2 regions of the Streptomyces sp. NPDC036815 genome follow, and region 2 is predicted to be linked to the other one. Evidence: riboswitches for the same ligand, from Rfam matches in the RefSeq annotation. Region 2 holds a riboswitch; the other holds the start of a gene.
The links. A riboswitch is a leader RNA that binds a small molecule or an ion and turns the genes downstream of it on or off. The one in region 2 is predicted to bind glycine.
Positions count from the first base shown of each region.

Region 1: another riboswitch for glycine. It lies ahead of gcvP (aminomethyl-transferring glycine dehydrogenase); the one in region 2 lies ahead of gcvT (glycine cleavage system aminomethyltransferase GcvT).

Region 1 covers NZ_JBVJPW010000004.1:6,537-16,426, forward strand. The annotation lists gene ACZ69I_RS10965 (FHA domain-containing protein) at 1-133, shown strand, start outside; gene ftsR (transcriptional regulator FtsR) at 181-924, shown strand; gene ACZ69I_RS10975 (bifunctional nuclease family protein) at 1,000-1,473, shown strand; gene ACZ69I_RS10980 (MerR family transcriptional regulator) at 1,642-2,256, shown strand; gene ACZ69I_RS10985 (DNA polymerase IV) at 2,326-3,837, shown strand; gene ACZ69I_RS10990 (PRC-barrel domain-containing protein) at 3,869-4,246, opposite strand; glycine riboswitch at 4,391-4,490, shown strand; gene gcvP (aminomethyl-transferring glycine dehydrogenase) at 4,678-7,566, shown strand; gene ACZ69I_RS11000 (DUF5999 family protein) at 7,677-7,883, opposite strand; gene ACZ69I_RS11005 (hypothetical protein) at 8,189-8,773, opposite strand; gene ACZ69I_RS11010 (glutamate-cysteine ligase family protein) at 9,257-9,890, shown strand, end outside.
Region 2 covers NZ_JBVJPW010000021.1:43,402-53,291, forward strand. The annotation lists gene ACZ69I_RS31320 (L-serine ammonia-lyase) at 1-1,021, opposite strand, end outside; gene glyA (serine hydroxymethyltransferase) at 1,204-2,466, opposite strand; gene gcvH (glycine cleavage system protein GcvH) at 2,490-2,867, opposite strand; gene gcvT (glycine cleavage system aminomethyltransferase GcvT) at 2,979-4,112, opposite strand; glycine riboswitch at 4,148-4,261, opposite strand; glycine riboswitch at 4,262-4,369, opposite strand; gene ACZ69I_RS31340 (AAA family ATPase) at 4,562-5,221, shown strand; gene ACZ69I_RS31345 (enhanced serine sensitivity protein SseB) at 5,281-6,060, shown strand; gene ACZ69I_RS31350 (enhanced serine sensitivity protein SseB C-terminal domain-containing protein) at 6,203-7,015, shown strand; gene ACZ69I_RS31355 (ABC transporter permease) at 7,314-8,318, shown strand; gene ACZ69I_RS31360 (ABC transporter substrate-binding protein) at 8,421-9,890, shown strand, end outside.

The DNA of each region.
Region 1 (9,890 bases), on a different contig from region 2:
CGTGGGCAGCCTCAACGGCACGTACGTCAACCGTGAGCGCATCGATTCGGTCGCGCTTTCGAACGGCGACGAGGTGCAGATCGGCAAGTACCGCCTGGTCTTCTACGCGAGCCAGCGGGCCGTCGGCCTCTGAGCCCTCCCCCAGGCGCCGTCCGGGGGGACAACCCCCAGGGAAGGTCCATGCTTCAAACACCGAGGGGCGGTGCCGACATCGGCACCGCCGTCGCGGACCGTCGGCTGATGAGCATCGGCACGGTGCTGAACGAGCTGCGTGACGAATTTCCCGAGGTCACGATCTCCAAGATCCGCTTTCTGGAGTCCGAGGGGCTCATCGAGCCGCAGCGGACCCCGTCCGGGTACCGGAAGTTCAGCCCGCCGGACGTCGAGCGGCTCGCTCAGGTCCTGCGGATGCAGCGGGACCACTATCTGCCGCTCAAGGTCATCCGGGAGCACCTCGACGCGCTGGAGCGCGGTGAGCGGCCCCCGATGCCGTCTCTGGGGCGTCAGCGGGACGGTGGGGACGCGCAGGGCCAGGACGAGGCCGAGGGGCCGACGGCGGCCCGCGTGGGCCGTGCCGAGCTCCTGGCCGCCGCGGAGATCGACGAGGTGCAGCTCGGCGAGTGGGAATCGTACGGGCTGGTCGCGCCGCTGCCGGACGGCGGATACGACGCGGAGGCCGTCACGGTCGCCACGCTCGTCGTCGAACTCGGTCGATTCGGTATCGAGCCACGCCATCTGCGGGCCATGAAGGCCGCCGCCGAGCGGGAGGCCGGGCTCGTCGACCAGGTGGTCGCACCACTGCGACGGCACCGCAATCCGCAGACCAGGGCCCATGCCGAGGCCCGGACCAAGGAGCTCGCCGGGCTCACCGGCAGGCTCCATTCGGCGCTCGTGCAGACGGCGCTCGGCGTCAGACTGCCCTGACTCGGAGCATGCCCGACCGCTACTCGGCGGGTGCCCGACTACCCAAACCTGCCAGCCACGTCCTAGGGTTGCTGTGTGAACGAGCTCGACGTCGTAGGTGTCCGGGTCGAAATGCCCTCCAACCAGCCGATCGTGCTCCTGCGTGAAGTGGGAGGCGACCGGTACCTCCCCATCTGGATCGGACCAGGTGAGGCAACAGCCATCGCCTTCGCGCAGCAGGGCATGGCACCCGCACGGCCGCTGACCCACGACCTGTTCAAGGACGTGCTGGAAGCGGTGGGCCAGGAGCTCTCCGAAGTGCGCATCACCGACCTGCGGGAAGGGGTCTTCTACGCGGAGCTGGTGTTCGCCAGTGGTGTCGAGGTGAGCGCGCGGCCGTCCGACGCCATAGCGCTGGCGCTGCGCACCGGGACGCCGATCTTCGGCAGCGACGGTGTCCTCGACGACGCCGGCATCGCGATCCCGGACGAGCAGGAGGACGAGGTGGAGAAGTTCCGCGAGTTCCTCGATCAGATCTCGCCCGAGGACTTCGGTACCAACAGCCAGTGAGCCGCTTCCAGCGGCCCGCGTCGGACCATTCGGCTAGCCTTTCCCCGCGGTGCGATACGGGAAACCACTCTCAGGGTGATATCACTCGGCGTGCCGAGTGTGGCGATCGTTGACGAGCCCCTGGCGACTGCCTACCGTCGAGAAGGCAGGTCAAGGAGGGAGGTCGGCGTGAGAAGCAGCGGCGACGGTACGGCGGTGGACGGTGGTTACCCGCTCCACGGCGGTGCCTCCGATCACTCTCCGAATCGACCGATGGCGGTCCAGGGGAGCGGGGACGCGACGTCCGGACACGAGCAGATCGGCTACCGCGGTCCCACCGCGTGCGCGGCCGCGGGCATCACCTACCGACAGCTCGACTACTGGGCCCGTACCGGTCTGGTCGAGCCCAGTGTGCGCGCCGCGGGCGGCTCGGGGACACAGCGGCTGTACAGCTTCCGCGACGTGGTCGTCCTGAAGATCGTGAAGCGGTTCCTCGACACCGGTGTGTCGCTGCAGAACATCCGGACGACGGTCCAGCACCTGCGGGAGCGCGGGTTCCGGGACCTGGAGCGGATGACGCTGATGAGCGACGGGGCGACCGTCTACGAATGCACGTCGTCCAGCGAGGTCCACGACCTGCTCCAGGGCGGTCAGGGGGTCTTCGGGATCGCCGTGGGCGTCGTCTGGCGCGATGTCGAGGCCGCGCTGTCCCAGCTGCACGGGGAGCGTGTCGACACCGGCGAGACCCTCATCGGGCACAACCCGGCCGACGAACTGGCCAGGCGCCGCAACAAGGCCGTCTGAGCACGTCCCGCACCGGCTCCAGGGCCCTGCGACGCCGCGTTGTCAGTGGCATAGGGCAGCATCAGAGCTGTGAGAAGCGCGCCGACGATCCTGCATCTGGACATGGATGCCTTCTACGCGTCCGCGGAGCAGGCCGCGAAGCCGAGTCTGCGCGGAAAAGCCGTGGTGGTGGGCGGTCTGGGGCCGCGGGGTGTGGTCGCCACCGCTTCGTATGAGGCGCGTCGTTTCGGCGTGCACTCGGCGATGCCCATGGGGCAGGCGCGGCGGCTCGCGCCGAACGCCGCCTATCTCGTGCCGCGCTTCGGGCTGTATCGCGAGGTCAGCGAGCAGGTGATGGGGCTGCTGCGGCAGCTGTCGCCGCTCGTGGAGCCGCTCAGCCTGGATGAGGCCTTCGTGGATCTGGAGGCCGGCGGCGTCGCCGACGACGCGGAGACGGCGCGTGCGGTGGGGGAGCGGCTGCGGGCGGACATCAGGGCGGTGACCGGTCTTACCGGGTCGGTGGGGCTCGCCGTCTCCAAGATGCTGGCCAAGATCGCCTCCGAGGAGGCCAAGCCGGACGGACTCAGGCTGATAGCACCGGGGTCGGAGCGGGCGCTGCTCGGGCCCATGTCGGTGCGCATCCTGCCCGGGGTGGGGCCGGCCACGGGTGATCATCTGCGGCGGGCCGGCATCACCACGGTGGAGGAACTCGCCGAGGCGGGCGAGGACGAGCTCGTACGGCTCCTCGGGAAGGCGCACGGGGGCTCGCTGTACGGGATGGCGCTCGCGCACGACGAGCGGCCCGTGGTCGCCGAGCGGGACACGAAGTCGGTCAGTGTCGAGGACACGTACGACGTGGACATCCACGACCGGGTACGGGTGCGGGGCGAGGTCGCGCGGCTCGCCGAGCGGTGTGTGCAGCGGTTGCGGGCGGCGGGGCACTCGGGGCGGACCATCGTGCTGAAGGTGCGGCGGTTCGACTTCTCGACGCTGACGCGGTCCGAGACGCTGCGCGGACCCACGGACGACCCCGGGGTGGTGCGGGAGGCCGCCGCGCGGCTGCTTGAGTCGGTGGACACCACGGGCGGGGTACGGCTCCTCGGCGTGGGCGTATCGGGCCTCACGGACTACACGCAGGAGGACCTCTTCGCGCAGGCGCAGGCCCAGGCCGCCGAGGTCGAGGCGGAGGCGGCGTCGGCGGCGGCCGGGAGCGTCACGGAGGCGGAGCCCGAGGGCGCCGGGAGCGGGGACGGCGTGCCGGGGGAGCCGGTGCCGGGCGAGCAGGCGGGGGAGAGCGCCGAGGAGCCGGTGGCGCCGGCCGAGCGGCGGTGGTCGGCCGGTCACGACGTGCGCCATGCCGAGTACGGGCACGGGTGGGTGCAGGGGAGCGGTCTCGGGCGGGTGACGGTGCGCTTCGAGACGCCGTACTCGCCGCCTGGGCGGGTGCGGACGTTCCGGACGGAGGACCCGGACCTGGTGCCCGCCGAGCCGTTGCCGCTGGTCGCCGCGGAGGCACCGGAGGAGGCCGGGGAGGCGGGAACTGAGGCGGGGCTCGAGGAGGTGTCCAGAACGGCTCGCGCGCAGGTGGGGAATCAGGGCTGAGACGGGCCGGCCCGAAAGGGGCGGCGCCGGGTCAGGGGGAGTCCGTGCCAGCGATGCGGCCGAAGTCCTGGTCGGGTGGTGGGGACTGTGGTGGTGTCGTGTCCAGGCCGTAGTGGTGGTAGAGCTGGAGTTCCTGCTCGGGCGAGAGGTGGCGGCCGACTCCGAAGTCGGGGGCGTCCCTGATGAGGGCGCGGTCGAAGGGAATGCGCAGGGTGCCGTCCCCGACCAGCTCGCTCGGCTCCAGGGGCACGAAGGCGTCGCGGCTGAACAGGCCGGTGCGTATGGCCGCCCATTCCGGGGCGCCGGTGGCGTCGTCGAGGTACACCTCGTCGATGGTGCCGATCTTGGTCCCGTTTCGGTCGAACGCCTTGCGGCCGATCAGGTTGCGCGGATCGATGTCGGTCTGCACGGGCCCTCCAGCTGGTCGCGGCCTGACGAAATCGGGTGCAACTCATCCTTATTCGTTCGTAGTCACTACGAAAGAGCACTTCGGGGCAGGTGGCCACTCGAGGGATCGGCCATGGTCCTCGCTGGTAGGCTGGCTTCTGGCCGCTGACCCCGTGCGGGAGAGCTCTCCGGAACACACTTTCCGGGGGCGCCGAAGGAGCAAATCCTCCCCGGAATCTCTCAGGCACCCGTACCGCACGGACGAGGTCACTCTGGAAAGCAGGGCGGGCGTCGGGCGGGCACGTTCCGAACCCTTCCTCACCGACGGTGAAAGCAGCTCTGTCGAGAGACGGGACTGTGAAGCTCTCAGGTTGAGATGACAGAGGGGGAGGCCGTCCGGGTACCCGCGCCGTGGTACCCCTCGCAGGTCGTGCTGACCAGGAGGCCTCCGCAATGACTGCCACCAATCGCATCCCGCTCTCCGAGCTCGAGCAGGGCATCCCCTTCGAGCAGCGGCACATAGGGCCCGATGCGGAAGCGCGGGCCAAAATGCTCGCCCAGGTCGGGTACGGCTCGCTCGACGAGCTGACGGCCGCCGCGGTGCCGGATGTGATCAAGAACGCCGAGGCGCTGAACCTGCCCGGCGCCCGTTCCGAGGCCGAGGTGCTCGCCGAGCTGCGCTCGCTGGCCGACCGGAACCAGGTCCTCGACTCCATGATCGGGCTCGGGTACTACGGGACCTTCACCCCGCCGGTCATCCTGCGGAACGTGATGGAGAACCCCTCCTGGTACACCGCCTACACGCCGTACCAGCCCGAGATCTCGCAGGGGCGGCTCGAGGCGCTGCTCAACTTCCAGACCATGGTCGCCGAGCTGACGGGCCTGCCCACCTCCGGGGCCTCGCTCCTGGACGAGGGCACCGCCGCCGCTGAGGCCATGGCCCTCTCGCGCCGCATGGGCAAGGTCAAGAACGGCGCCTTCGTCGTCGACGCCGACACGCTGCCGCAGACCATCGCCGTGATCCGAACCCGTGCCGAGCCCACCGGCGTGGAGGTGGTCGTCGCCGATCTGAGCGAGGGCATTCCCGCCGAGGTGGCCGAGCGCGGCGTCGTCGGCGTCCTGGTGCAGTACCCGGGCGCCTCCGGTGCCGTACGCGACATCAAGCCGCTCATCGACCAGGCGCACGAGATCGGCGCCGTCGTCACCGTCGCCGCCGACCTGCTCGCCCTGACGCTGCTCACCTCGCCCGGCGAGCTCGGCGCCGACATCGCCGTCGGCACGACCCAGCGCTTCGGCGTGCCGATGGGCTTCGGCGGCCCGCACGCCGGTTACATGGCGGTCCGCGAGAAGTTCGCCCGCAGCCTGCCCGGACGGCTCGTCGGCGTCTCCGTCGACGCCGACGGCAACAAGGCCTACCGCCTCGCGCTGCAGACCCGTGAGCAGCACATCCGCCGCGAGAAGGCCACCAGCAACATCTGTACCGCTCAGGTGCTGCTCGCGGTCATGGCCGGAATGTACGCCGTCTACCACGGGCCCGACGGCCTGAAGTCGATCGCGCGGCGCACCCACCGGTACGCGACGCTGCTCGCGGCGGGCCTGACGGCCGGTGGCGTCGAGGTCGTCCACGGCGCGTACTTCGACACCCTGACCGTGCGCGTCGAGGGCAGGGCCGAGGAGCTCGTCCGTGCCGCCCGCGAGGGTGGCGTGAACATCCACCTGGTCGACGCCGACCACGTCTCCCTCGCCTGCGACGAGACCACCACGCGGGCACAACTGGCCGCCGTGTGGGGAGCGTTCGGGGTCGAGGCCGATGTCGAGGTGCTCGACGCCGACGTCGCGGACACGCTGCCCGCGGGCCTGCTGCGCCAGGACGACTACCTCGCCCACCCGGTCTTCCACCAGCACCGCTCGGAGACGGCGATGCTGCGCTACCTGCGCAAGCTCGCCGACCGTGACTACGCGCTCGACCGCGGCATGATCCCGCTGGGCTCCTGCACCATGAAGCTCAACGCGACCACCGAGATGGAGCCGGTCACCTGGCCCGAGTTCGGCTCGCTGCACCCCTTCGCCCCCGCCCAGCAGGCGCAGGGCTACCTCACGCTCATCCGTGAGCTCGAGGAGCGGCTCGCCGAGGTCACCGGGTACGACAAGGTCTCCCTGCAGCCCAACGCGGGTTCGCAGGGCGAGCTGGCCGGCCTGCTCGCCGTGCGCGGGTACCACCGCGCCAACGGCGACGAGCAGCGCACCGTCTGCCTCATCCCGTCGTCCGCGCACGGCACGAACGCCGCGAGCGCCGTCATGGCGGGCATGAAGGTCGTGGTCGTCAAGACCGCCGACGACGGCGAGATCGACGTCGAGGACCTGCGCGCCAAGATCGAGAAGCACCGTGACGAGCTGGCGGTGCTGATGATCACCTACCCCTCGACGCACGGCGTCTTCGAGGAGCACGTCGCCGACATCTGTGCCCAGGTGCACGAGGCGGGCGGCCAGGTGTACGTCGACGGCGCCAACCTCAACGCCCTGGTGGGCCTGGCCAAGCCGGGCCACTTCGGCGGCGACGTCTCGCACCTCAACCTGCACAAGACCTTCTGCATCCCGCACGGCGGCGGTGGCCCCGGCGTCGGTCCGGTCGGTGTGCGCGAGCACCTCGCGCCGTACCTGCCCAACCACCCGCTGCAGCCCGCCGCGGGGCCCGAGACCGGGGTCGGCCCGATCTCCGCGGCGCCCTGGGGCTCCGCCGGCATCCTGCCGATCTCCTGGTCGTACGTGCGCCTCATGGGCGGCGAGGGCCTCAAGCGGGCCACCCAGGTCGCGGTGCTCTCCGCCAACTACATCGCCAAGCGCCTCGAGCCGCACTTCCCGGTGCTCTACACCGGTCCCGGCGACCTCGTCGCGCACGAGTGCATCATCGATCTGCGGCCGCTCTCCAAGGAGACCGGCGTCAGCGTCGACGACATCGCCAAGCGGCTCATCGACTACGGCTTCCACGCGCCGACCATGTCCTTCCCGGTCGCCGGGACGCTGATGATCGAGCCGACGGAGAGTGAGGACCTGGGCGAGATCGACCGGTTCTGCGAGGCGATGACCGCCATCCGCCGGGAGATCGAGAAGGTCGGCTCCGGCGAGTGGGCCGCCGACGACAACCCGCTGCGGAACGCCCCGCACACCGCCGCCGCGCTGAGCGGTGAGTGGGAGCACGGGTACAGCCGCGAGGAGGCCGTCTTCCCGGCCGGTGTGGTGGCGTCGGACAAGTACTGGCCGCCGGTGCGCCGCATCGACCAGGCGTACGGCGACCGGAACCTGGTCTGCTCCTGCCCGCCGCTGGATGCGTACGAGGACTGATCACCGCGCTCGCACGGCGCGGGCATGCGGCGGGGCCGGTTCGGAGAGTTCTCTCCGGGCCGGCCCCTCGTCTTCTCCGTGGTGCGCTCGTGCGGCTGTGCCAGCGGTGCTCAGGCGGCCGTCATGACGTGATCGGTGCCCAGCGGTCGATGTGGGGCGATGATCTGGCCGTCCGGCAGCAGCTCACCGGTGTCCTCGAAGAGCAGGACGCCGTTGCACAGCAGGCTCCAGCCCTGTTCCGGGTGGCTCGCCATGAGGAGCGCGGCTTCCCGGTCGGCGGAGTCGGCTGTCGGGCACGGTGGTTGGTGCTGGCACATGGAAGGGTTCTTTCGCTGCGATGAGATGGCTGTGACGTCGGTCCTGTGGCTCGATGCGGTGTTCATAACCGCCCCCCGTTGTAGTCGGTCCGATCCCAGTGTTGCCCTCCGCGCGTCAATCCGCAGGGAATTTGCCGCAGCGGCTCCTACTGCTTAATGACGTATCACCCGCGCGGACGGTTCAGCCCAACTTGGCGCACTCTTCGGGTGGTTCGGGGTGGCCTGAGTGGGCTAGTCCACTCGGGTGGGCAGCGCTGTGCCCCGCTGCCGGGGGCGGCGGGGCACGGGAAGCGGACGGGGCGCTGTCAGGCGCGTGAGGTCAGCAGGGGTGCCGGTGTCAGGCGGTGGTTGAGCATCGGAAGGAGTTCGGCGACGCGGTGCGGGCGGTGGGCCGCGATGCCGGGTGGGGCGGGCGCCAGCGGAACGAGCAGGTCGGTGGCGGCCAGCGCGCCCTCGGCGCCGTCGTCCGTGCAGTCGCGGTGCAGCCAGAGAGTGAGCATGTAGAGCTCGGGCACGGAGAGCAGCCGGGGCTGGTACGGCATCGGCATCGCCTCGGCGTGCCGCAGGGCGCGTTCCGTGGAGGCGATGTACGGGCCCTCGAAGAAGTGCGAGAACGCCCACCCGTCCGGAGTCAGCATCGTCTCGGCCGCGGCGACGGCGCGCTCGCCGCAGCGGATGAGGAAGCGCCAGCCGGCGAGGCGGGTGGGCGAGGTGCCCTCGGGAGTGATGCGGTCCAACACGTGGACCGGCAGCGGGAGTTCCGGGCTCGCGGGCCCTTGTGCCGCACGGAGGGACGGGGTGCGGGCCTCGCGTACGGCGGTGGGGGAACCGAGTGCCGCGAGGACGCTGCGCAGGGCGGGCGCGGGAGCCGGGGGGACATGCAGCGGCATGGTGGGTCGCCTCTCTCATTCGACAGGCACGGTGGAACGGGGGCAGGTGCGTGACGGCGCTGTCAGCTCTGGGTCAGAGGGGCGGGGGCTGGGAACCGCGAGCGCCAACTCTCTGCCTAGATTGCGGAGTTTATACGAGGTGTGTTCGAGCGGTGTTTCAGCTAGAGGCACCGGATATTATTGGCAAGGCGTTAACGCGCCGTCCTTGTGAGACGTTTATCCCGATTTTTCGCGGGGCCTGCCTTCATGACCTCGGATTTCCCGCGGTACGCGGTCGGCCGATTCCTGTCGGTGCTTTTGACCAGGTGGTTCGGAACGGAATCTTCACTGTGCCGCATGCCTGGTGAATGTGCCGGACAGCAACCCCGCCGAGCCTAGCGGTCGGTGGCCCCGCGCGGGACGTTATCGATCACATTGCCTGGGCATCATCCCCCGTACACAGCGGCCGGACCCTTGGCTGCCCGTTCTAGGAGGGACGCTTCGATGGGGGAGAAGGTCGTGGCGGGCACGTTCGACCTGGCCGATCGGAACCACTACCGAGGCAAGCTCCGAGAGTGTCTCGCGGGACTGGAGCGATTGTTGGAGGAGGGGCGATTCGACCGGCCCAAGAATCTGATGGGCATGGAGATCGAGTTGAATCTCGCCGGCCCTGACGGGCTGCCGAGGATGTTGAATGCGCAGGTTCTCGAGCGCATCGCGAGCCGGGATTTCCAGACGGAACTCGGAATGTTCAACCTCGAAGTGAACATTGCTCCGCACCGGCTCGGCGGACGCGTACTCGACCGGCTCGCCGAAGAGCTGCGCACGGGTCTCAACTACGCCCACAGGAAAGCGAACGAGCTCGCCGCCGGCATTGTCATGATCGGAATTCTGCCGACGCTGAACCGTGCCGACCTGGTGTCCGCGAACCTCTCCGACGTCGACCGCTACACCCTCCTCAACGACCAGATCGTGGCGGCGCGCGGCGAGGACTTCGCCCTTGACATCCAGGGCGTGGAGCGGCTGACCTGCACCTCGGCGTCGATCGCGCCGGAAGCGGCGTGCACCTCCGTGCAGTTGCACCTGCAGGTCACGCCGGGCCGTTTCGCCGATGTGTGGAACGCGGCGCAGGCCGTCG
Region 2 (9,890 bases):
CGGAGATGGAGGCGTTCTCCTTGAAGAGCATGCCGATCGCGCCGGCCGCGAGGAGGAAGCGGACGACGCCGTCCTCGTCCGCGCCGGGCACGAAGTTCATGTAGTAGTGCAGGACGGCGGGGATGATGCCCGCGGCGCCGTTCGTCGGGGCGGTCACGACGCGGCCGCCCGCCGCGTTCTCCTCGTTCACGGCCATCGCGTAGAGGGTGATCCACTCCATGGCGCGGGCCTGCGGGTCGCCCTCGGCGCGCAGCTGGCGGGCGGAGTTCGCGGCGCGGCGGCGGACCTTCAGGCCGCCGGGCAGGATGCCCTCGCGGGACATGCCGCGCGAGACGCAGGCCTGCATGACGCGCCAGATGTCCAGGAGGCCCTCGCGGATCTCCTCCTCCGTGCGCCAGGCCTTCTCGTTCTCCAGCATGAGCGCGGAGATGGACAGGCCGGTCTCCTCCGTGAGGCGGAGCAGCTCGTCGCCGGTGCGGAAGGGGTGCTTGAGGACGGTGTCGTCCGGCACGATCGGGTTCTCGCCCGCCGCGCCCTCCTGCTGGAGCACGGTCTCGTCGACCACGAAGCCGCCGCCCACGGAGTAGTACGTCTTCTCCAGGACGAGGGCGCCCTCACGGTCGTACGCGAAGACCGTCATGCCGTTGGCGTGGTAGGGCAGGGCCTTGCGGCGGTGCAGGATCAGGTCCTCGTCGAAGTCGAAGTCGATCTCGTGCATGCCGAGCAGGTTGATGCGGCCGCTGCTCTTGATCTCCTCGACGCGGCCGTCGGCGCTCTCCACGTTCACCGTGCGGGGCGACTCGCCCTCCAGGCCGAGCAGGACGGCCTTAGGGGTGCCGTGCCCGTGGCCGGTCGCGCCGAGCGAGCCGTACAGCTCGGCCCGTATCGCCGCGGTGTGGGCCATCAGGCCCTCGTTCTTGAGGCGTCCGGCGAACATGCGGGCGGCGCGCATCGGACCGACCGTGTGGGAGCTGGACGGGCCGATGCCGATCGAGAACAGGTCGAAGACCGAGATGGCCACGGAAAACTCCAATGGTGGTTGGTAGACGCCGTTGTCTGCCGGGTGATGCAGAAGTACAAGGCGGTGCAGGAACTACGGGAGCGCGCGGCGCGGTACCCGGTACAGGGTGCGGGGCACCCTGCTCACTCTCCAGTGTGCAGGGTGCCCCGGCGTTTCGTACGTACGAACAAAAGCGTACGAAATTACTTCAGACCCGCGTACAGGGGGTGCTTGTCGGCCAGGGCCGTCACACGGGTCTTGAGCGCGGCCGCGTCGAAGCCCGGCTTGAGGGCCTCGGCGATGATGTCGGCGACCTCGCGGAAGTCCTCCTCGCCGAACCCGCGGGTCGCGAGCGCGGGCGTGCCGATCCGCAGGCCCGAGGTGACCATCGGGGGGCGCGGGTCGTTCGGGACCGCGTTGCGGTTGACCGTGATGCCGACCTCGTGGAGGCGGTCCTCGGCCTGCTGGCCGTCGAGCTCGGAGTCGCGCAGGTCCACCAGGACCAGGTGCACGTCCGTGCCGCCGGAGGCCACGCCGACACCGGCGGCCTTGGCGTCGTCCCGCACCAGGCGCTCGGCCAGGATGCGGGCGCCGTCCAGGGTGCGCTGCTGGCGCTCCTTGAACTCCTCGGACGCGGCGACCTTGAAGGAGACGGCCTTCGCGGCGATCACGTGCTCCAGGGGGCCGCCCTGGAAGCCGGGGAAGACCGCGGAGTTCAGCTTCTTCGCGAACTCCTTGTCGCGGGCCAGGATGATGCCGCCGCGCGGGCCGCCGAGCGTCTTGTGCGTGGTGGAGGTGACCACGTCCGCGTACGGCACCGGGTTCGGGTGCAGACCGGCGGCGACGAGCCCGGCGAAGTGCGCCATGTCGACCCACAGCTTCGCGCCGACCTCGTCGGCGATCCGGCGGAACTCGGCGAAGTCCAGCTGACGCGGGTAGGCGGACCAGCCCGCGATGATCACCTTGGGGCTGTTCTCCTTGGCCAGGCGCTCGACCTCGGCCATGTCGACCAGACCGGCCTCGTCCACGTGGTAGGCGACCACGTTGAACTGCTTGCCGGAGAAGTTCAGGCGCATGCCGTGGGTGAGGTGGCCGCCGTGCGCCAGGTCCAGGCCGAGGATCGTGTCTCCGGGCTGGGCGATCGCGAAGAGGGCGGCCTGGTTGGCGGAGGCGCCGGAGTGCGGCTGGACGTTCGCGTACTCGGCGCCGAACAGGTCCTTGACCCGGTCGATCGCGAGTCGCTCGGTCACGTCCACGTGCTCGCAGCCGCCGTAGTAGCGGCGGCCGGGGTAGCCCTCGGCGTACTTGTTGGTGAGGACGGTGCCCTGGGCCTCCATGACGGCGACCGGAGCGAAGTTCTCCGAGGCGATCATTTCCAGGGTGGACTGCTGGCGGTGGAGCTCGGCGTCGACGGCGGCGGCGACGTCCGGGTCGAGCTCGTGGAGGGGGGTGTTCAGAAGCGACATCACACGATCCCTATCGGTATGGGTCAGCCGGCGGTGAATGCGGTGTACTCGTCGGCGGACATCAGCTCGTCCGGCTCGCCCGAGATGCGCACCTTGAACAGCCAACCGCCCTCGAACGGGGCGGAGTTGACCAGTGAGGGGTCTTCGACGACGTCCTGGTTGGCGGCCACGATCTCGCCGGTCACCGGGGCGTAGAGGTCGCTGACCGACTTGGTCGACTCCAGCTCGCCGCAGGACTCGCCCGCGGTCACCGTGTCACCGACCGCGGGGAGCTGGGCGAAGACGACGTCACCGAGCGCGTTGGCCGCGTGCTCCGTGATGCCGACCGTCGCCACGCCGTCCTCGGTGGCCGAGAGCCACTCGTGCTCCTTGCTGTAACGCAGCTGCTGGGGGTTGCTCATGACCTGAATTCTCCTGTACGCGGGTGGGTGCTGCGGAACGGGACTGATGTGCGGGGGATCACGTCCGGGGCGCCGGCCGCCGGTCCCACCGCGGGGACAACGCTACGAGCGTCACTTCTGTCGCTTGTAGAACGGCAGGGCCACGACCTCGTACGGCTCGTGGCTGCCGCGGATGTCCACGCCCACGCCCGGGGTGCCCGGCGCCGCGTGCTCCGCGTCGACGTACGCCATCGCGATCGGCTTGCCCAGCGTCGGGGACGGGGCGCCGGAGGTGACCTCGCCGATGACCTTGCCGTCCAGGACCACGGGGAAGCCCGCGCGCGGGACGCGGCGGCCCTCGGCGATCAGGCCGACGAGCTTGCGCGGCGGGGCGGTCTCGGCACGCTCGCCGGCGGCCGCGAGGGCGGCGCGGCCCACGAAGGCCTCCGACTGCGACGTCTTCTCGAATTTGACCACCCGGCCGAGCCCGGCGTCGAACGGCGTCAGCCCGGCGGTCAGCTCGTGCCCGTACAGCGGCATGCCCGCCTCCAGGCGCAGCGTGTCGCGGCAGGAGAGGCCGGCCGGGACCAGGCCGACGGGCGTGCCCGCCTCCATCAGCGCGCCCCACAGCTTCTCCGCGTCACCGGGGGAGACGAAGAGCTCGAAGCCGTCCTCACCGGTGTAGCCCGTGCGGGCGATGAGGGCGGGGACGCCCGCGACGGTGCCGGGCAGGCCCGCGTAGTACTTCAGGTTGTCCAGGTCCGCGTCGGTCAGCGACTTCAGGATGCCGGAGGACTCCGGGCCCTGGACGGCGAGCAGGGCGTACGCGTCCCGGTCGTCGCGGACCTCGGCGTCGAAGCCGTCGGCGCGGGCGGTCAGCGCGTCGAGCACGACCTGCGCGTTGGAGGCGTTGGCGACGACCATGTACTCGGGGGCCCCGGCCGCACCGAGCCGGTAGACGATCAGGTCGTCCAGGATGCCGCCGTCCTCGGCGACGATCATCGTGTAGCGGGCGCGGCCGACGCCGACGGAGCCGATGTTGCCGACCAGCGCGAAGTTCAGGAAGTCGGCGGCCTCGGGTCCGGTGACCGTGATCTCGCCCATGTGCGACAGGTCGAAGAGGCCGGCCTTGGTGCGTACCGCGTTGTGCTCGTCGCGCTCGCTGGCGTACCGCAGCGGCATGTCCCAGCCCGCGAAATCGGTCATGGTCGCGCCGAGAGACCGATGCACGGCGTCGAGGGCGGTCAGACGGGGGGCAGTGCTCATGAAAGGAACTCCCAGGGCATGACGGGCGAGGTCGATCCTCCCCATCTGTCATCGGAACCTGAGAGGTTCGCCGGAAGTGTCTCGGTGTCCGAGACGCTCGGCTTGCACCTTGGGTGGGACCGCCGGGGCGGCCCGCTTTTCAGATGTGCCTCGCCCGCGCGGTACGGGGCCTGAGAGATTCAAGGGAGGGACTTGCTCCTTCGGCGCCCCGGGCAGCCAGCACTGGCTGGTTCCGGGGACTCTCCCGCGCGGATTCAAACGGCCGGTATGGAGTTGGCGGGCACATCATTGCACGCGACCCTGTCCGGGGGGACCCGTGACCGGCCACGGATCCCGCGGCCCGGACCCGCTTGTGCCGCATTACCTTCTCTTTACACTTGCTGGGGAAGCAGTACGTGACCGCTATGGGGAGGCCGATCACGGTGCGCAGCAGGACCAGTGTCCACGCCATGACCACCGGGGTGGCGACCGCGGCGGTGGCGCTGCCGGAGCAGCCCGCCGCCCCGGCCGCGGAGAGCTGCGGCCCGCTTCCCGTGGCCGTCGTCCGCGACCTCCGCGGACGGGCCGGCCACAGCCCGCGCCGCCTCACCTTCGGCGCGGGCGACCTGGTCGTCGTCTCCGGGCTGCCCGGCGGCGGAAAGTCGACCCTGATGCGGCAGGCCGTCACCGGGCCGCGCATCGACTCCCAGGACACCCGCGACCGCTGGGCCCGCCGCATGCCGCGCCTGCTGCCGTACGCGCTCTACCGCCCCCTGGTCCGCCTCGCGCACTACGCGGGACTGCGCCGCACCCTGCGCTCGGGGGTGAGCGTCGTCGTGCACGACTGCGGCACCCAGGCCTGGGTGCGCCACTGGCTCGCCCGCGAGGCCGCCCGGCGCGGCGCGGCCCTGCACCTGCTGCTCCTCGACGTGCCGGTGGAGACGGCGCTCCAGGGCCAGCACGAGCGCGGCCGCGGCGTCTCGCGGTACGCCTTCGCGCGCCACCGCAGGACGGTCGGCCGCCTCGTCGGCGCCGCCGAGCGCGGCGAGCTGCCGCGCGGCTGCGGCTCGGCGGTGCTCCTCGACCGGGCGGCGGCGCAGGTCCTGCGGGGGATCGCCTTCGACCGCTGAGCGCCCCGGCGTTAGGGTTCGAGCCGCAGGCAGAGCGGTCGCGAGCAGGGGTTGGACAGATGGACTTTCCGGCGCAGGCACACGCCCATCCCTACGGTGGATGGCCGGGCAACGAACTGGAGGAGGTCCTGGCGGCCTCGCTCGGCGCCCCCGCCGCGGCGGGCGGCCGGATCGTGGAGGTTCTCGGCCGCAGCCAGGTGTGGATCCCGCTGCCGAGCGGCGGCGGCCCCGACAGCGGCACCCTGGACCTGCCGACCCTGGAGATCGAGGGTCAGGCGTACGTCCCCGTCTTCAGCTCCGCACAGCAGTTCCGCCAGGCCCTGGGCGAGGCGGCGGACCGGATGGGCCACACCGTGGCGCCCGCCGTGGAGTTCGCCCGCGGCCTCCCGCCGCAGCTGGGCATCGCGCTGAACCCGGACGGCACCGTCGGCGTCCCGCTGCCGCCGCCCGCCGTCGCCGAGCTCTGCCGGGCCGGCCGCTCCGAGCTGGACGGGCCCGCCACCGGCGGCCGGGTGAAGCTGTACGAGCCGGACTGGCAGCACGACCCGGTGGACTTCCTGGCCGCCGCGGCCCGGGAGTTCGAGGCGGCCGGGGTCGTCCGCACCGCCCGCCGCTGCCTGGCCTCCGTCGAGACCGACGAGCCGACGCTCTTCGTCGGCGTCGAGCTGTCCACCTGGGACGGCAACGCCCGCGACCTCCCCATGGAGGCCCTGGGCCGCGCCCTCGGCCAGGTGCCGGCCCCGTGGCCGGTGAACCTGGTACTCCTCGACGTGGCACAGGACCCGGTGGGCGACTGGCTGCGCGCCCGGGTGCGGCCGTTCTACCACCGCGGGGCCTGAGGTGTCGTACGTCAAGTCCGGGCCCGGATCGCCGCTTAAGCTGGTTCCATGACCCGGTCGGGGCACGTCCGTGCCCGGCGACGGGTTCTCGGGTACGACGGGTTCTCGGGTAGTCGGGCACGAAGCGAAGGGGCGGTTACGGGTGAGTGCGTCGGGCACGGCCGCGGGCGATGGGGTCTCCCCTGCACGAGCTGGCTCGGGCGCCGGGGGGCAGGTCGAGCAGCTGCTGCGCCAGGTGACGCCCGGGCGCTACGACGCCTATGAGGCGCTGCTGCGCGCCCTCGCCGCCGACCAGGTGTGGATGCTGCTCTGGCACGGCCAGGCCGGCTCGCCCGACGCCCAGTACGGGAACATGGAGGTCGAGGGGATCGGCTACGCCCCCTGTGTGACCTCCGCCCAGGAGCTCTCCGCCAGTGGCTGGAACCGCAGCTACGAAGTGGTGCGCGGTCTCGACATCGCCCGCACCCTCTACCCCGACCACTACGGCCTCTGGCTGAATCCGCACGCGCCCGGCGGCGGCGTCGGCATCCCCTGGCTGGATCTGCGCCGCATGGCCTCGGGCCTGGACCTGCTGCCCGCGGGACCCCTGCGGCTCACCGAGCCGAGCATCGAGATCCCCCAGTTCTACGCGCTGCTCACGCAGAACGCGCACCGCACCCCGATGGTCCGCTCGCTGCGCCGCGCCTGGGTGCAGCCCGCGCTCGGTGCGCCCTATCTGGCCATCGGTCTCGACGTGTACGACACGTCACCGGCGTCCGTGGACGCGATCCGCACGATGATGCAGCAGTCCATTCCGGCCGTCCCGGAGGGCCTGCCCGTCTCGACGGTCGCGATGTCCGACGACTACGACCCGGTCGCGATGTGGCTGCGCGCCAACGCCCGGCCGTTCTACGACCGCGAGGCACAGGCGGCCCCGGCGCCGGCGAGCGGTTACGGCTACCCCGCGCCGTACTGAGCAGCGCCGACGGATGCGATGTCCGTTGTGATGCGGGTGGGGCCCTATGGACCCCGGTGAAGCATTGCACCCCAACTGCCCCGTGTTCGCCCCTCGTTCACTGGCGTCCGGATAACGGAACACCTCGATCAGCATCACGGTTGCGCATCCTTTCCCCGTCAAGTCTGGTAACAGATCGCGACGTGGATGAAGACTCCCGCTCCAAGGGGCCTTCGCCCCTGTGTACGACGGACTGATCACGTCGCTACAGCGGCAAGTGCGGGCCGGTCACCACCGGTTGAGAGGGGTCCCTGCCACGATGACGGCACCATTGCATGACACACCTGCGGACGCGGACCCGACCGAGGACGTCGCCCCCGCAGTTGATGCAGGGGTGAAAAAGGTCGAGGGCCGGTCCCTCAAGCAGATCGCCTGGAACCGCCTGAAGCGGGACAAGGTCGCCCTGGCGGGCGGCATCACGGTGTTGGTACTGGTGCTGGTCGCCGTCTTCGCGCCGCTGATCGTGAACCTGCTGGGTCACCCGCCCAACGACTTCAACCAGGACAAGCTCGACGAGCTGACCGGTCTGCCCAAGGGCGATCTCGGCGGCGTGAGCGGCGACTTCCTCTTCGGCGTCGAGCCGAACAAGGGCCGCGACGTCTTCAGCCGGATCGTCTTCGGCGCGCGGATCTCGCTGCTGGTCGCGTTCCTCGCGGCGATCGTGGCCGTGGCGCTCGGGACCCTCTTCGGGATCATCGCCGGCTACTTCGGCGGCTGGATCGACGCGCTCATCAGCCGCGTGATGGACGTGCTGCTCTCCTTCCCGCAGCTGCTCTTCATCATCTCGCTGGTCTCCGTGCTCCCCGACGACCTGCTCGGCCTCGAAGGCACCAGCGTGCGCGTCGCGATCCTCGTCATGGTCATCGGCTTCTTCGGCTGGCCGTACGTCGGACGGATCGTCAGGGGCCAGACGCTTTCGCTCCGTGAGCGCGAGTACGTCGAGGCGGCCCGCAGCCTCGGCGGCGGCAAGCGCCACATCCTCTTCCGTGAACTGCTGCCCAACCTGGTCGCCCCCATCACCGTCTACGCGACGCTGATGATCCCGACCAACATCCTCACGGAGGCGGCCCTCAGCTTCCTCGGCGCCGGCGTCAAGCCGCCGACGGCCTCGTGGGGCGGCATGCTGCGCGACGCGCTCAAGACGTACGAGCACGACCCGATGTTCATGGTCTTCCCGGGCGTCACGATCTTCATCACCGTCCTGGCCTTCAACCTCTTCGGCGACGGGCTGCGCGACGCGCTCGACCCGAAGGGGACGCGCTAGAAGGTCCCAACTGGCTTGCCCCTGCCGCATGTCAGGTGGCTTTAACCATGGTTCTCCGGCAGCTCAAGGCCAGGGACCGCGAATCTCGGAGGTTACGAGAAAATGCCCACAGTTTCCTCGAAACGACGGCTCACCAGTGGTGCGGCCCTCGTCGTCGCGGCACTGGTGACCACCACGGCGTGCGGCGGCGGTGACGGTGACGACAGCGACTCCAAGGGTGCCGGTTACAACGCGGCGCTGAACAAGGTCGCCAACCCTTCCAAGAAGAAGGGAGGCACGCTGAAGATGGTCGGCAAGCAGGACCTGGACTCCGCCGACCCGCAGCGCGCCTACTACGGCATGACGTGGGACTTCATGCGCTTCTACACCCGGCAGCTGGTGACCTACGACACCAAGCCGGGCAAGGCGGGCACGAAGCTGGTCCCCGACCTCGCCACGTCCACGGCGAAGATCTCGGACGACGGCAAGACCTACACGTACAAGCTGCGTTCCGGCCTGACGTGGGAGGACGGCTCCAAGCTGACCTCCAAGGACATCAAGTACGGCATCGAGCGCACCTGGGCGACGGACACCATCACCGGTGGTCCGGGCTACATCCGCCAGACGCTCGACCCCAAGGGCAAGTACAAGGGCCCCTACAAGGACAAGGGCGGCCTCGACGCGATCGAGACCCCCGACGACCAGACGATCATCTTCAAACTGCCCAAGCGCAACGGTGACTTCGAGCAGTTCCTGGCCATGCCCACCGGCTCGCCGGTGAAGGAGGCCAAGGACACCAAGGCCAAGTACACCCAGCGGCCGTTCTCGGCGGGCCCGTACAAGTTCCAGCAGTACAAGTCGAACAAGAAGATCGTGCTGGTCCGCAACGACAAGTGGAAGAAGTCCTCGGACCCGATCCGCGCGGCCCTGCCCGACAAGATCGACGTGACGATCTCCGCCAACCAGGAGGAGAACGACAAGAAGTTGATGGAGGGCGACTTCGACGTCGACCTCAACGGCACGGGCATGACCCAGTCCGGCCGCGTCAGCGCCGTCACGGACCACCGCGGCAACGTCGACAACATGCACACGTCCTTCGTGCGCTACGTCGCGCTGATCCACAACGCCAAGCCCTTCGACAACGTGCACTGCCGCAAGGCCGTGTTCTACGCGACGGACTTCGCGAGCATCCAGCAGACCCGCGGCGGCAAGGTCGCGGCCGGTGACATCGCCAACAGCACCTTCCCCGTGGCGATCCCCGGCTACAGCAAGTACGACCCGTACGGCGTCCTCGCGCGCAAGGGCAAGCCGGACGCCGCCAAGGCCAAGGACGAGCTGAAGCAGTGCGACAAGCCGGGCGGCTTCACCACCAAGCTCACCGCCCGCAGCAACAACCCGGGTGAGGTCGACGCCGCCGAGGCGCTGCAGCAGTCGCTAGGCAAGGTCGGCATCAAGGTCCAGGTCGACTCGCTCGACGGCGCCGACACCTCCAGCATCACCGGCTCGCCGTCCGTCGTGAAGAAGCGCGGCTACGGCATGACGATGAGCGGCTGGGGCCCGGACTTCCCCTCCGGCCAGGGCTACGCGCAGCCG